Regions from separate parts of the Arthrobacter sp. AIWTK1 genome, predicted to be linked through region 2. Evidence: riboswitches for the same ligand, from Rfam matches in the RefSeq annotation. Region 2 holds a riboswitch; each other region holds the start of a gene.
The links. Region 2 has a riboswitch for cyclic di-AMP ahead of AC1MDG_RS04110 (C40 family peptidase). Riboswitches for the same ligand answer to the same signal wherever they lie in the genome.
Positions count from the first base shown of each region.

Region 1 (4,827 bases), 1.7 Mb from region 2:
TCCGCCTCGGTCCAGCCGTTGGAGATGCCTTGTGACGCCAGCCATGAGATCTCTTTGAAGAAGGCCGTTTGCGCGGAAATGTCGGCGAAGGGCGATGCCCCCGGTGTGTAGGTCGGGCTGCCGGCGAAACGGTACACAAATGCGGCGACCTGGTCACGGTTGACGGCCAGTGTTGGCCGGAAGGTCTTGGAGCCGTCGGACTCGGTCCAGCCGGTGGTAATACCCCGGGAGGCAAGCCAGAGAATTTCCTTGTAGAAGGGAGTCTGCGGCGTGACATCCGTAAACGGCGATGCCCCGGGCGAATATGCCGGGCTTCCGTTCATCCGATAGAAAAACGCCGCCATCATGTCCCGGCTTGCCGCAACGCCGGGACGGAACGTGCGTGTTCCGTCGCTTTCGAGCCAGCCGACGGAAATGCCTTGGGCGGCCATCCAGTTGACCTCGGTGTACAGCGCCGCGCCCTGGGGTACGTCAGCAAACGAGATTGGCGACGGGGAGGGAGACGGCGACGGGGAGGGAGACGGGGAGGGAGAGGGGGAGGGAGAGGGGGAGGGAGACGGCGGGGGTGACGTCACGGGGGACTGGCCCAGTGCCTGCGCCACTGTTCGGACCGACGTCGTACCGTTTGCTGTCCGCGCAGCCAGCCACGTGACGAACTCCTTGAACAAGGCGGGGCTGATGGACAGGGACGGATCCGTTCCGTTGGCAATCTCGTGGAAGGTCAGCTGGAGCCAGCCGCCGGTCGTCTCGGCGTTGGTGACGGTGGCCTGCAGGTCCGCCAGGGTCCAGGTGGCGGCCACCTGGTCAGGGGCCTTGGTGACCATGGGGTTGTTCGGCGGCAGCGTCTCCGCAACCGGGCAGGACGCGCAACTCGCGGGAGACCGGATGTCGCCCAGGCCCCGTGAGCTGGCGTAGCCGCAGCCGCGGACCGCTGATTGTGCTGTGGCGTTCTCCGCCGCAAAGGGGTAGGCGAAGTTCCGGACGGTGAAGCCCCAGCCTTCAAGGGTGGTCTTGCTGTTGCAGGCCTCCGCGCTGGCGGCCGCTGCGCCGATCGTTGTCATGTCCGGGTGCGTCACGCTGTGGCCGCCGATTTCGTTGCCGTCCGCCGCGAGAGTGTCCAGGTTTGCCCGGGTGAGGAAACCGGACTGGCCTACAAAGGAAGTGGTGATGAAGAAAGTGCCCACCAGCCCGTGGGCTTTCAGCTCTTGCGCGGCCGCCAACTGGCTGCCGAGGCCGTCGTCGAAGGTCAGGCTGACGATGGTTGGCCCCGCGGCCTTCGAGGCGCCGGCCACGCCCACCAGTGTGCTGACGGCCAGCAGCAAAGCGCCCAGGATGGCGACCCAGCGCCGGCCGTGCCGGCCTCCCGGCGCAGGCTCAGGAGGTTCCGCTACGTGACGTGCGGGGTTGCGGGCAGGCTGATTCGACCAACGCATGATGCCTCCAAGCGTGTGAGTCCCCCCGCAAGAACATGCACGTAGACTACGCCTCGCGGCGCCAAGGCAAAACACTCGACTTTGATCAACGCAGTACCCGAGTACCGCCGCTACCTGCTAGCGCATCCCGGTTCCCGTGGCGCCGTTACCTGAATGTGACATCGGTGCATGGCCCGCGTACGGTGGGACAGTGCCGTTATCCCGGATAGGGGCACTCCCGGGCGGATTGCCTAACCCTGCCGCGGCCCGGGATCCAACCGAAACTGACCGCCAGGGACGGGGAAACCATTTTTGGCCTGCAGAGTTGTGCAGGCCTTCGGGGTGAAGCCGCAAGCCCTCCGCCAAGCGGAAGGCGACTGCGGCCGGGTGTCTCCCATCCGAATCCGACAGCTAACCTCGCAGGCATCGGGAGAGGTTACCTCATGTCTTCACGCAAACTGTCCGCTCATCATCGCTCCACCGCGCCTGCGGGGCGCTCCGGGTTTACCACGACCGGCGGTAGGGGCAGGGTCGGCCGCCAGGCCGCGGTTATTGCAGCCGCTTCAGGCCTGGTCCTGTCCAGCGGGATGGCGGCCCAGGCTGCCGAAGCCCCCGTGGAACGCGACTCGGCTCCGGCGTCCGCCCTTGACGCCAAGGCCCAGGTGGGTGCCCCGCTCAGCGCAGACTCCCACGTCCGGATCAGTTTCGAACGTCCGGACGTCAGCACCACCCCCGCTCCCGTGGAAGTGCCGGTCGCAGAGCCCGCTCCGGCAGAGGCGGCCGCTCCCGCGGCAGCTCCGGCTCCTGTTGCCGCCCCGGCGGCTCCCGCCGTTTCCGTCCAGGTACAGGCAGCCGCACCGGCTCCCGCCGCTGCCCCGGCCGCCGGCGGTGTCAATGCCGCCATGGTTTCTGCTGCTTATGCGCAACTGGGCATCACCCAGGACTGCACGGCCATGGTGGAGAAGGCACTTGGCTCCGCAGGCATTCCCGTCGGCGACCTGGGACCCATGCAGTTCATGAACTACGGCTCGGTGGTGGGGGAGCCCCAGCCCGGGGACATGGTGGTGCAGTCCGGCCACGTGGGCATCTACATCGGCGACGGCCAGGTGATCAGCGGCGGAATGAACGGCGTCAATGCCACCGTGACGCACCCGCTGTCGTGGCTGACGGCCACCGGCGGCGTTACCTTCGTCCGGGCCGGAGCCTAGCACTCCGGCCCGGCCTGCCCCGGCGGGAGGGAAGACCCGGCGGAAGGGCCGGTGATCGGCTGCCTTGGGGGCAGCAGGTCACCGGCCCTTCCTGTAGCCGAGTGGCGGCCGGTGTTCAGATCGGCGACATCCCGACCTGAACCGTGCTCTCGCCCTGCGCGAATTTGATGCGCAGCACTGCGGCGCGCGTGTCCGCAGGGATAGTGAAGCGGACCTCGCCCGACGTGCTTGAATCGCCTCCCACCACTTCGTTCAGCCCCGAATCGGGGGAATGGCTGACTCCGCCCACGTTCAGCCTGAACGCTGCGTCCCAAAAGTTGATGTCGTACCTGCCGTGGTTGGTGCATCTGAGCGTGAAAGTCAGTGCGACCTTCCCTGACACATCAGGGCGCGCACGGGCGTCGAGAATTTCGTATTCGACGTCGGCTGCCCTGTAGTTGCGCCCGGCCGGCAGGGCAACGGCCCACTCCGCGCTGTTACCGGTGCCGGATGCAGTAACGGACGGCGGAACAACGCCGCCTGGCCGGGCGGGGCCGCTTGCGGAAGCGCCCGCCGTCGATGCGGCGGGCCGGCCGGCGTCGAAAATCCCCAGCTGCCCCAAGCCGAGCAGCAGCCCCGTCACGGCGGTAATCACCGCGGCGGCGGCGGTCAGCAGACCGGGCAGCGTAGCCCACCAGCTCGTGGGCTTTTCCTCCGTCATAGCCGTTCCCCCTGGGTCCTCTGCCAAGGTCATCCGTAGTATCCCAATAATCCTGCCAGGCGCCCGCTGGCGCCAGGTGCAGGTTGATCCCGCGTGACGTCCCGCCCGGCACCCGCCAACTGCCAGTGCGCAACGGCCCTGTTTTCGCCGCCCGCACCCTCGTAATCTGGTGCTTGGAGGTGATTGCCATGAAGGCAACCCAGGGAGACCGGATCACAATCCGGGGCAAGACGGTCGGATCCGCGGAGCGGCATGGCCAGATCATTGAGGTTCATGGCGCCGACGGAGCTCCGCCCTACGTGGTGCGGTTCGACGACGGCCATGAAACCACCGTCATCCCCGGCGGGGATTTCGTCATTGACAGGATTCACCCGGCGCAGTGAACGGGGAGCGCGCAGTGAACCGGGCGCCCCGCCGCAGCCGGTCTGCTATTCCGGGGCCTTGGCGAACACGGCGGCGCTGACGAACTCGACACCCGTGAAGGGTTCGTCTCCTTCGACCCATGCGTCATGCCCTGGCGGGATGGTGTAGGAGTCATCAGCGGCGATGTGGATCTGGTTGCCGTCAGAGGTCTGGACCGTGAGTCTGCCGGAAACGCAAAAGCCAACGTGGCTGAGCTGGCATGAATCCGTCTTGGCTACGGGCTTGATGCAGTCGGACCATCGCCAGCCCGGTTGGAAGGTGAATCTTCCGATCGTGTAGGCGTCGACGGATACAAGATCCACTTCCGTCTTGTCGGGGCGGCGCTTTTCGTCCGGTGAATTGTGGGATTTTACTGCGAGTTGAGCGACAACGTTCGTGGTCATGGCTCTCTCCATCAATCGGGAGTTGCGGATAGGGCTGTCCGGGCCCGCAAGCGCGACCGGACAGCGGAGTCGGTCTGCCAGGTCCTAATCGACGCGGCGAACCGATGGAGTGATCGCTTTACGATGCCCAGCTTCCTCCGATCAGGGATCCTTGTCGAGACCCGGCGGGAGGTCTCAGGTGCCCGCCGGCCGCCAGCTCAGTCCCGGAAGCGGGCCTAGAAACTGGAGGAACTCCCGGACCCGGAAAAACTGCCGCCGCTGCCGCCGTAGCCGGTTGTGCTGCCACCGCCGCGGGCCGTGCTGACGCTGCCCACCCCGGTGCTGAATCCCGTGTTGAAGGCCGGGACCGAGAAAAAGTAGTACGACGGATAGACCGTGCCAAGGATGCTGGGCTCGTAGGTGCGGCGGTGCTTGACCTTGGTGCCGGCCTGCGCGCTTTCCATCTCCTCGCGCATGAGCTTGGCTTCCCGCTCGGTCTTGGCGAAGCCTTGGATTACCGTGTCGGCGTGGTTCTTCAGCAGCTCGGTCAGATGCGTCCGCGCATCCCGCAGCCGGTCCAGTGCCGTTTCAGGGGTTATGGTGCCGTCGGCGAGTTCAGCCGACCACCGCTCGATCTCCCGGTGGCTCTGGTCACGGAATGACCGGAGCGCCGCGGCCGTCGCCGAGTCGCCCGCGGCGTGCCGTTTGCTGAGCATCTGTTC
Region 1 is NZ_CM155287.1:2,559,752-2,564,578, reverse strand. It holds gene AC1MDG_RS11730 (polysaccharide deacetylase family protein) at 1-1,433, opposite strand, end outside; cyclic di-AMP (ydaO/yuaA leader) riboswitch at 1,679-1,852, shown strand; gene AC1MDG_RS11725 (NlpC/P60 family protein) at 1,856-2,620, shown strand; gene AC1MDG_RS11720 (hypothetical protein) at 2,736-3,320, opposite strand; gene AC1MDG_RS11715 (DUF1918 domain-containing protein) at 3,509-3,703, shown strand; gene AC1MDG_RS11710 (cupin domain-containing protein) at 3,749-4,126, opposite strand; gene AC1MDG_RS11705 (DUF5129 domain-containing protein) at 4,342-4,827, opposite strand, start outside.
Region 1: linked by a shared signal. The riboswitch ahead of AC1MDG_RS11725 (NlpC/P60 family protein) and the one ahead of AC1MDG_RS04110 (C40 family peptidase) in region 2 are both predicted to bind cyclic di-AMP.

Region 2 (4,827 bases):
GATAGTGATGCTGGTGTCGCTCACAGTGGCTCCAATTTTTCGGCGTGGACGTGGAAAAGGCCCGGCAATGCACGGGTTCCTGCAGTGGGAATCCCCTACATTCTGCCTGACGTGCCCGCGGGGCACGGAACGGCATCCGTCATAGTCCAGTCACTGAGACATTGCAGGGGCAACTGTGTTTCCGTCGCTGTTCCGTTCTGCTTCGGTTCCGCTTTGGTTCTGTGGGGGGATTATCCGGAGTAATTCAAAATAGGCTAAGCTGTTCCCTGACGTACAGCGGGCCGCGATGCCGGCCGGGCTGATCCCGTGAGGCCGTCCCCGGAGGTTGATCGGTGGATGCAGGCCCACGTCGCCGAGGCCAACAGGAAGGCCTCCGCGCGGTACGGTGGGACTGACGCAAGGACTGTGCTCGAGGAGCTGAGCTGGATGACGGATCTGATCGACACTACTGAGATGTATCTTCGGACAATCTTGGAGCTTGAGGAAGAGAACATCGTTGCTCTCCGCGCCCGGATTGCCGAACGGCTGCGCCACTCCGGCCCCACCGTCTCGCAGACCATCGGGCGGATGGAACGCGACGGACTTGTAGTTGTTTCGGGTGACCGCCACCTTGAGCTCACCGAAACCGGCCGGAAACGGGCCACGGAGGTCATGCGCAAGCACCGCCTCGCGGAACGGCTACTGGCTGATGTCATCGGCCTCGACTGGGCGTACGTCCACGACGAAGCGTGCCGTTGGGAACACGTCATGAGCGAACGCGTGGAGCGGCGCATCTTCGAACTACTGGACCACCCCACGGTTTCCCCCTACGGCAATCCCATTCCCGGCCTGGCAGCCCTCGGCGGCCAGCCCGCCCCCGCGTTCACCGACGGCGTGGTGAACCTCCTCGACGCCATGAGCGCATACGGGGCCGACTCCCGCGTCACTGTCAGCCGGCTGGCCGAGCCGATCCAGGTTGAGCCGGAGCTTCTGGTGCAGCTCGACGAAGGCGGGATCCGCCCGGGCGCAACCCTCGCGCTGGAGCGTGTGGGCGAGTACATCTCGGTGCGCGTGCCCGAGATCGAAGGCGCCTTGGAACTGCCGCCCGAAGTTGCGGCCCACGTGTTTGTTACCGTCAGCTAACCGCCCAACTCGTAGGACCACCTACAACCGGGCTGAGACGAAGATAACGGAATTATTACCGCGCTGGTTAATCACCTATAGTTGAGGACTAGCGCCGATACTAAAGCGTTACCTGATCCGAAGCCGAGCTCTGCCAGCGGATCAGCGTACGAATCACCTCCTGGCAGAGGCGGGGGAACCACCATCGGCCGTTATCAAACGGTCTTGGGGTGAAGTCCGTCAGCGGCAAGCCACTTCCGACGAAGGATTCCTTAGGGACACCCCTGTGTCGGATGCCTTGCATTGGCGGGCCGGGTCTGTGATCTCTCTGACCCGAATCCGACAGCTAACTTCGCAGGCTATCCAGAGAGGATATTTCTTGACCACGCAGACCGTCAGGGGCCGCCGCAGGGCGACCGGTCCCGCTTCGGAGTACCCCGTGGCCGAAGCCGTTATGACGGTCAGGCCGCGCGATGCACACCGCGATGCCCGGCGACGCCGGAGCCTGTTCAGCCAGGTGACCGAGTTTGCTGCCGCCAGCGGCGTGGGTCAGAAAGCCGGCATTGCTCTGGCGGCCACCGGACTGGTCCTCACCGTGACCGTGCCGTCCACTGGACCCATGACATCCACGGCAGACACGGGAAACCCCGCTGCCGCAGCAGTCGCGGCGCAGCCGGAGGTCTCCGCTGCCGCCAGCGCCAAAATCGACTTCAACCGGACCACCGTAGCCACCAAGGGGGATCCCGACGGCAAGCTCAAGCAACTCCTGAGCGCCCAGTCAGCGGGAACGATCACCCGTGCGGCGTCCACCGGCAGCCTGGGGGCGCCGCTGGAACAGATGGTCACCGCTTCACCCTTCGGTTTCCGGGTCAGCCCCATCACGGGCGGAGCCGGCGAGTTCCACCGCGGCCAGGACTACGCGGCCCAGTGCGGCACCAGCGTCTTCGCTGCTGCCAGTGGAACCGTGACCTTCTCCGGCTGGCACCCCTACGGCGGCGGTAACCGCGTGGTGCTCGACCACGGCAACGGCCTGGAAACCACGTACAACCACCTCTCGTCGTCCAGCGTCCAGGTAGGCCAGAAGGTCAGCCGCGGCGACGTCGTGGCGCTCAGCGGGACCACTGGAGCCTCTACCGGCTGCCACCTCCATTTCGAAGTAATGGTCAACGGCGAAGTCGTCGACCCGCTCGGCTGGCTCTGATCCAAACGATGGGTCACTCTCGCATTCCTGTGACATGCCGTGATCTGAATGTGACATTCGTTCGGAATTCCTGTACCGTTTAGAGCACGCCAACTTTTCCGAAGTTGGCGCTCTTGAGTGGATTGCCTAACTCTGCCACCGCTCAAGGTCCGTTCGCATGACATCGTCTGGCAGAGGCGGGGGAACCAATTTTGGTCTTCGCAAGAAGACCTTGGGGTTAAGTCGCAACGCTTCCCAGGAAGCCGAGCGGCCGGGTGACTCCCATCCGAATCCGACAGCTCACCTCGTAGGCATTGGGAGAGGCTACCTTCGTGTCTACACGTCACAATTCTGCGCGCCACCGTGCGCAAACGGTTCGTACGAACCCGTTGAACTCCGTGTCCAGGGCTGTTACTGCCAACGCCGGGACCGTAGGTCGCCAGGCGGCTGTCATCGCAGCTGCTTCCGGATTGATCCTCAGCGTTGGGATGCCGGCAAATGCCGCCGATACCAACCTGGGCGTTTCCGCTTCGACGGAGTCCGGCTCACAGTCAGCACAGCTGGCCGTAACTGCAGAACCCACAGCGACTGTTTCCTTCGAGCGTCCGGCAGTGACCACGATGGCAGCGCCCAAGGTTGAAACCGTTCGGGCACAGTCCACCGGTGCAGATGCCAGCGAGACCTCCACTGAAGCTGACGGAGAAGCCAAGGCAGGCAAGCTTGCCGACGCCGCTTCCTCAGCCGCAGCATCGGGCCTCGCTGCTATCGCTTACACGGGCATTGGCAGTCCGTACGTCTGGGGTGGAACCACTCCCGGCGGCTGGGACTGCTCAGGCTTCACCCAGTGGGTTTACGCGCAGGCCGGCATCAGCATCCCCCGTACCAATGCATGGACCGCCATGAAGCCCACCGCCACTCCGGCGCCGGGCGACTTGGTCATGCAAAACGGTGGCGCACATGTTGGCATCTACGTCGGCAACGGCATGATGATCAGCGCGCTGAACCCCTCGCAGGGCACCCTCCTGCACGCGGTGTCCGCCACGGGCACCTCCGCGTTCTACACGCTTCGCTAAAACACGCCGCGCTTCCCATCGCTGAAGCGCGCGTACTTCGCTAAAAAACCCTGTTCGGGCCGTTCCGGCTTACCCCCAAGATGCCGGAGCGTCCAAAAACCGCGGCCTGCCATGCAGTCTGAGGAAAACGAAAGAGAGAACTAATGACTACACGTGCCATCGCACGGCACCGCGCCGAGGTTACCAAAACCAACTCGCTTGCTGTCATTGCCAAGGCTGTCGGCGACAACGCCGGCGGCATGGGTCGCCAGGCTGCGGTTATCGCTGCTGCCTCCGGCCTGGTCCTGACGAGCGGTATCGCAGCCAACGCTGCCGACACCAACGTTCAGCGCGAAGCAACCTCTGCTTCCACCCTGGAAGTACAGTCTTCCGCTCCGGCCAACATCTCGGCTGCCTCCAGCATCGCCATCTCCTTCGAGAAGCCGGCTGTTTCCACCTCCCCGGCTCCGGTCGTTGAGGCTCCCAAGCCCGTCGTTGAGGTTCAGGAAGCTGCTCCCGCGGCCGCTCCGGTTGCCGTCGCCGAGACCGTATCCGCTCCGGCTGCTCCCGCAGCACCGGCCGCCCCCGCCGTTGCCAGCGGAAACGGCGCTTCGATCGCAGCTGCGGCTTATGCCCAGCTCGGCGTTGCCCAGGACTGCACCGCCCTTGCCACCAACGCACTTGCTGCCGTGGGCATCAACTACCACGGCTGGCCGGCAGGGTACCTGTCCCTGGGCCGCACCGTGAGTGCCGCCGAGGCACAGCCGGGCGACCTTGCTTACTACGAGAACGGCGGCATGGGCATGGCCCACATCGCCGTATACGTCGGCAACGGCCAGGCCGTGCACGGTGGCTGGAACGGTGGAACCACCTCACTGTTCAGCGTCAACGTCGGCTCCGGCCCGGTCTTCATCCGCGTCGGCGGCTAAAGCCCCGGCTAACGTTTGCCAGAAGAACCCCTGCCTCCGGGCAGGGGTTCTTCTGCGTTTCCGGCAGGTGAATTTTTGCCGACACGGACTGTATGGTATTGGCCCGATTCGGTGATCGGCCACTTGAGTGTTTACTCTTGTGTTGTCGATTCATAGCCCGGACAAGCAGAGGGCAGCCGGCCCTCGAGCCCCTGACGGGTGCGGCCGTGAAGAGGTATGTGCATGCGCACTCTCGTTCTTAATGCTGGATATGAACCGCTGGCGGTTGTGACCTTCCGCCGGGCGCTGGTTCTTGTGCTGACCGGAAAAGCTAGCGTGGTGGCCGAAGGCGACGATCCTGTCGTCGGGCCGCAGGAAATCCTGGGCCGTCCGTCCGTGATTCTCCTGAACCGTTACATCCGGCCGCGGTACAACACCGCCACCGCCGTGAGCCGCCGGGGCGTCCTGCGCCGTGACGGCCACCGGTGCGCCTATTGCGGTAAGGCAGCACACACCATTGACCACGTCCACCCGAAATCGAGAGGCGGCGCGGACTCCTGGGAAAACCTGGTGGCCGCCTGCCTTC
Region 2 is NZ_CM155287.1:871,856-876,682, forward strand. It holds gene serC (phosphoserine transaminase) at 1-24, opposite strand, end outside; gene AC1MDG_RS04100 (iron-dependent transcriptional repressor DtxR) at 427-1,122, shown strand; cyclic di-AMP (ydaO/yuaA leader) riboswitch at 1,264-1,477, shown strand; gene AC1MDG_RS04105 (M23 family metallopeptidase) at 1,481-2,302, shown strand; cyclic di-AMP (ydaO/yuaA leader) riboswitch at 2,451-2,609, shown strand; gene AC1MDG_RS04110 (C40 family peptidase) at 2,770-3,354, shown strand; gene AC1MDG_RS04115 (NlpC/P60 family protein) at 3,498-4,262, shown strand; gene AC1MDG_RS04120 (HNH endonuclease) at 4,485-4,827, shown strand, end outside.

Region 3 (4,827 bases), 160 kb from region 2:
AGGCCAGCCACACCGTCCGAAGGGCATTGCCGCGGCCTTTGGAGGCGAGCCTGACCACAGCAACCTCGCGGAACTCCCGGGCCACACGCTCGGCGACCTTGAGCGTGCCGTCAGTGCTGGCATTGTCTGCCACCGTGATCCGGAAGGCGTGCGGAAACGTGCCGGCCAGATAGGAGTGGAGCTGGCGGAGGGAGTGCTCCAGGACCTGTTCCTCGTTGTACACCGGGATGACTACATCGAGGACAGGCACTGTTGTCGCTGAATGCCCGTGGATCGCCGTTGCGATGGGGGCCCGACGTGCGTATCCCGGCCGCGGGAACGTCGGGGCGGGAGAACCCGGCCGGGCGCCGACGGCGGCCCGCGGTTGCGGGTGCAGCAGGGGTCCCGTGGCCAGGTCTGTGGGCGTCATGGTTCAACTATGCTGCCGCCGCATATGAAGGATTTAGGCCAAAGCTGTGTGGCTGCTGTGGGATTTGCCGGGGCACGGAAGCCGGAACGGAAACGACGGCGGTGCTCCCACCGTCATTGGTGGAAGCACCGCCGCCGCGGATCCTGGGTTAGGGTGCCAGAACTTCGCAGACGTCGATCACCCTGCCCGGTCCCGAGTATCGCCTGAGTTCCCTTTGGAAGTCCCCGGTAACGGCGAAGTTGAAGTTGCCCGATACGAGGACCACTCCGGAAACGTCAGGTCCGGTGTTGTCAGTATCAGCGAATGAAAGAAGGTTCCTGCCGGTCGACTTGAATTCGACGCTGGTGGGATCTTCGGCGTTTGGCACGAATTGGATATGTGAGGCGCCAGTGATGACGTAACTCACAGTCTTACCGTTTGCAGTTAGTGTCACATTAAGGTTTGGGGCAATGGAAATGACTCTGTCCCCAGGGATGACGATGTCCTTTACCCGGCCAGTCACGGTGGCCTCGATGTCGAAGCCACCGGCAGCTTGGCCGCAATGAAAGATGTATTCGGTTTGAAGCGGTGGCTGCGGCGGCGAAGATTGACGCCAGGACGGCCGTCGGAACTAACCATTTTTTCATTGTTGTGCTCCCTGCATCTTGATGACGGCGCTGGGGCCGGCAGCCGCTTGGAAGACGATTGAAAGCGGCGGCGACCAAGAGTCACTCCTCGACCTTGTGAAAACCTTGTGGCGGCGAAACGGAGCACGAAGGTTCCCGGACGCAGCGAAGGCCCCGAATCCGGGTGGATTCGGGGCCTCCGCTGTTGCGAACCAAGATGGCTACAGGTGCCGGCTTAGTACCAGTTGTTGGCGTAGTGGAAGTCCAGGGCGCCGCAGGGGGAGCCGTAGCGTTCCTTCACGTAGTTCAAGCCCCAGTTGATCTGGGTGCGGAAGTTGGTCAGGTAGTCGGACCCGGCGCTGGCCATCTTTTCGGCCGGCAGCGACTGGACAATGCCGTACGCGCCACTGCTGGCGTTCGTGGCGGTGGTCTTCCAATCCGATTCCTTGGTCCAGAGCGTGGTGAGGCACTGCATCTGGTCAGCCGCCCAGCCGTACGTGCCCAGCTGCGAGGCAGCATATGCCTGGGCAGCTGCGGGATCGTCAACGGCGACGGGCGGTGCCGGGGCAGGAGCCGGTTCGGGGGCGGCTGCAGGTGCCGGTGCGGGGGCCGCTGCAGGTGCTTCCGGTGCCTTCTCCGCCGGCTTCTCCTCCGACGACTGCGCGGTCACGCTGACAGAGGCCGGTGCGGGCATGGCGGAAACGAGGATCTTTTCGAACGCGAGCCTCGATTCGGCGTCGGCCGTTGTCGCTGTGTTTCCTGAACCCGTTGCCGATGTTGCGGGGGCTACGGGTTCGGAAGCCTGGCCGGCGGCGCCGACGCCAATCAGCACGGCGCAGGCGGTGGCCACTACGGCGGCACGGCGGCCGGAGCCCTGCAGGCCGGCAGTGAACCGGGACAGCGGGGACGCCGTGGCGGCTGGTTCAGCACGGTGGCGTGAATGGTGCGCAGGCGCTGCGGACTTGTGGGAAGCGGGCTCAGGACGTACTTCTGGCGTGGATTTAGTCATGGTTGCCTCTCGATGCCGGCGGAGTTAGCTGTCGGGTTCGGATGAGGTCATCCGGCCGCACGGAACTTCACGTGTCGGCTTCACCCCAAGGGCGGCAATGCAGAATGCCCGGAGACCTGGGTCCCCCGCCTCTGCCTGATCATGAGGAAATCCGGGTAGCGGCAGAGTTTGGCGTCCATCCGGATATGCGGCCGGAACGGTGGCCGCACTCTAAAAACCGTACAGGAGTCCGGCGCTTAAGTCACATTTAGGTAACGAGGATCACGACGACGGCGCGTTGGCTTGCGCGTGCGCTGAACCTCTCACCCCAAACCGAAGTCGCTAAGCGTCCGGCGATTCCCCCGGAAGGCGCAGTGCGAACTCAGTACGTCCCGGGCGGGAGTTCACTTCCACGGTTCCGCCGTGCGCCTCCACGATCGACTGCACAATCGACAGGCCCAGGCCGCTTGTCCCCTCGGCTGCGGCGGCCCCGGCAGCGCCCCAACGCGCAGCGGATCCAGCCGGGCTGGTGCGGGCAGCGTCCGCCCTGGCAAAGCGTGCAAACACCCGGTCCACGAACTCCGGCGGAATCCCAGCACCGTTGTCCGTCACGGTTACCACGGCGCTGCCGTCGGCCGAGCGCATCACTCCGGTGACCACGGTGGTGCCCGGCTCCGTATGCTTGCGTGCGTTGGAGAGCAGGTTGGCCAGCACTTGGTGCAGCTGCTTGGCATCGCCGCGCACCACCACGGGCTCTTCGGGCAGTTCGAGCTGCCAGATGCGGTCCGGCGCCATGACCTTTTCGTCGCTGACGGTTTCCACTGCGAGCTGCGTCAGGTCCACGTCGCTGATCTTCAGCGGCTGGCCTTCGTCGAGCCGGGCCAGCAGGAGGAGGTCCTCCACCAGGGTGGTCATCCGTTCGGACTGGCTCTGCACCCTGGCGAGTGACTTCTTGCCGTCGGGGGTGAAGTCCTCGGTCATCCGCATCAGCTCCGTGTAGCCGCGGATAGCCGTGAGCGGCGTGCGCAGCTCGTGCGAGGCGTCGGCCACGAACTGGCGCACTTTGGTCTCGCTCTGCTGCCGGGCCTCCAGTGCCTTGGAGACGTTGTCCAGCATCAGGTTGAGGGCGTGGCCCACGCTGCCCACTTCAGTTCCAGGATGCGCGTTCGACGGCGGGACGCGGACTGCGAGGGCCACCTCACCGGCGTCGAGCGGCAGTTGCGAAACCTGCGTGGCGACTTCGGACAGCTGCTCGAGGGGTTTCATGGTGCGTCGGATCAGCACTGTTCCGGCAAGCCCGATCAGGACGAGGCCGCCCATCGAGACGATCACCATCGTCCAGACCAAAGAGCTGAGCGTGTTCTGTTTTTCGTTGAGGGGAAGTCCGGTGACAACCACGTCCCCGTACGGCGCCTCCACCGCCACCAGGCGGTAGGAGCCGGTGGACAGGGCCCGATCGACGGGTGTTCCGTCGTGCTGGAGTGCCAAGAGGATCTGGTTGTCCTCGGGGGAGAGGGACGCCACGGTGGCGTCTTTGGCGAGGAACCCGGCGCTGCTGACATTCCCGTTGTCAATGCGCGCGATGAGCGTCCCGACTCCTTGGCCCGGGCCTTCGAACCCGTCCTGCCTGCCGGACGGGTTGCTGGGCCGTGGCCGTCCTGCCTCGTTCGATAGCCGTGAGGCCTGCCCCAGCCGTTCATCGAGCTGCCTGGTCAGGAAGGAATCCATGGAGGCATAGCTGAAGAGGCCAATGGCGCCGCAGATGGCCACCAGCAGCGCCATGGCCACCAGGACCAGCCGGGTGCGCAGGTGCCACGTCGAAGGGTCGAGCCAGCGGCGGCGGTCTTTGCGGATTTCCCCGGAGAGTGTGGGCACCGCTCAATCCGCCGGTTTGATGACGTAGCCCGCTCCGCGGACGGTGTGGATCATGGGCGGGTGCGTGGCATCCACCTTCTTGCGCAGGTAGGAGATGTAGAGCTCTACGATGTTGGCCTGGCCGCCGAAGTCGTAGTCCCATACGCGGTCCAGGATCTGGGCCTTGCTGACAACGCGCTTGGGGTTCTCCATGAGGTAGCGGAGGAGTTCGAACTGGGTGGCCGTCAGCTGCAGTTCCTCCCCGGCCCGCGTCACTTCACGGGTGTCAATGTTGAGGACGAGGTCGCCCACCACCAGTTCAGCGGTGTCCATAGCGGCCACGCCGGAGCGCTGTACCAGCCGGTGCAGGCGGAGGAGCACTTCTTCCATGCTGAAGGGCTTGGTGACGTAGTCGTCGCCGCCGGCCGCCAGGCCGAGGATGCGGTCCTGGACGGCGTCTTTCGCCGTCAAGAAGAGTGCGGGCACCTCCGGCGCAAAGGCGCGGATCCTGGTGAGCAGTTCGACGCCGTCGAACCCGGGAAGCATCACGTCCAGGACCAGCACATCCGGGCGGAACTCCTTGGCGAGCTTCACGGCCTCGGGGCCGTCGGCAGCGACGGCCACGGACCAGCCGGCCATGCGCAGGCCCATGCTCATCAGTTCGGAGAGGCTGGGCTCGTCGTCGACCACCAGGGCGCGGATGGGGGAGCCGTCCGGGTGGGTGAGCTGGGGAAGGTTGTTAGTCATGGAGTGCGAAGTGGCCATGCGACAACTCTCCGATCTGTCGGTTAGTCCGCGCTATGGGCTTCCTGTGCGCAGCCTGTGAATCACAGCCTAGCGAGCTGGAAGGGCCGCCGGGCGTTTCGCGGGCCGCCTGGCCCGGATCGGCTGCTGTGCCGGGGTGAAGCGGGTCTCACAAGGTCACAGCTTGACCTGTTGCCCCGCACAGCCCGCGCACAGGAACGCTTCCG
Region 3 is NZ_CM155287.1:710,641-715,467, forward strand. It holds gene AC1MDG_RS03430 (glycosyltransferase) at 1-409, opposite strand, end outside; gene AC1MDG_RS03435 (hypothetical protein) at 558-776, opposite strand; gene AC1MDG_RS03440 (aggregation-promoting factor C-terminal-like domain-containing protein) at 1,250-2,023, opposite strand; cyclic di-AMP (ydaO/yuaA leader) riboswitch at 2,023-2,197, opposite strand; gene AC1MDG_RS03445 (HAMP domain-containing sensor histidine kinase) at 2,345-3,877, opposite strand; gene AC1MDG_RS03450 (response regulator transcription factor) at 3,881-4,621, opposite strand.
Region 3: linked by a shared signal. The riboswitch ahead of AC1MDG_RS03440 (aggregation-promoting factor C-terminal-like domain-containing protein) and the one ahead of AC1MDG_RS04110 (C40 family peptidase) in region 2 are both predicted to bind cyclic di-AMP.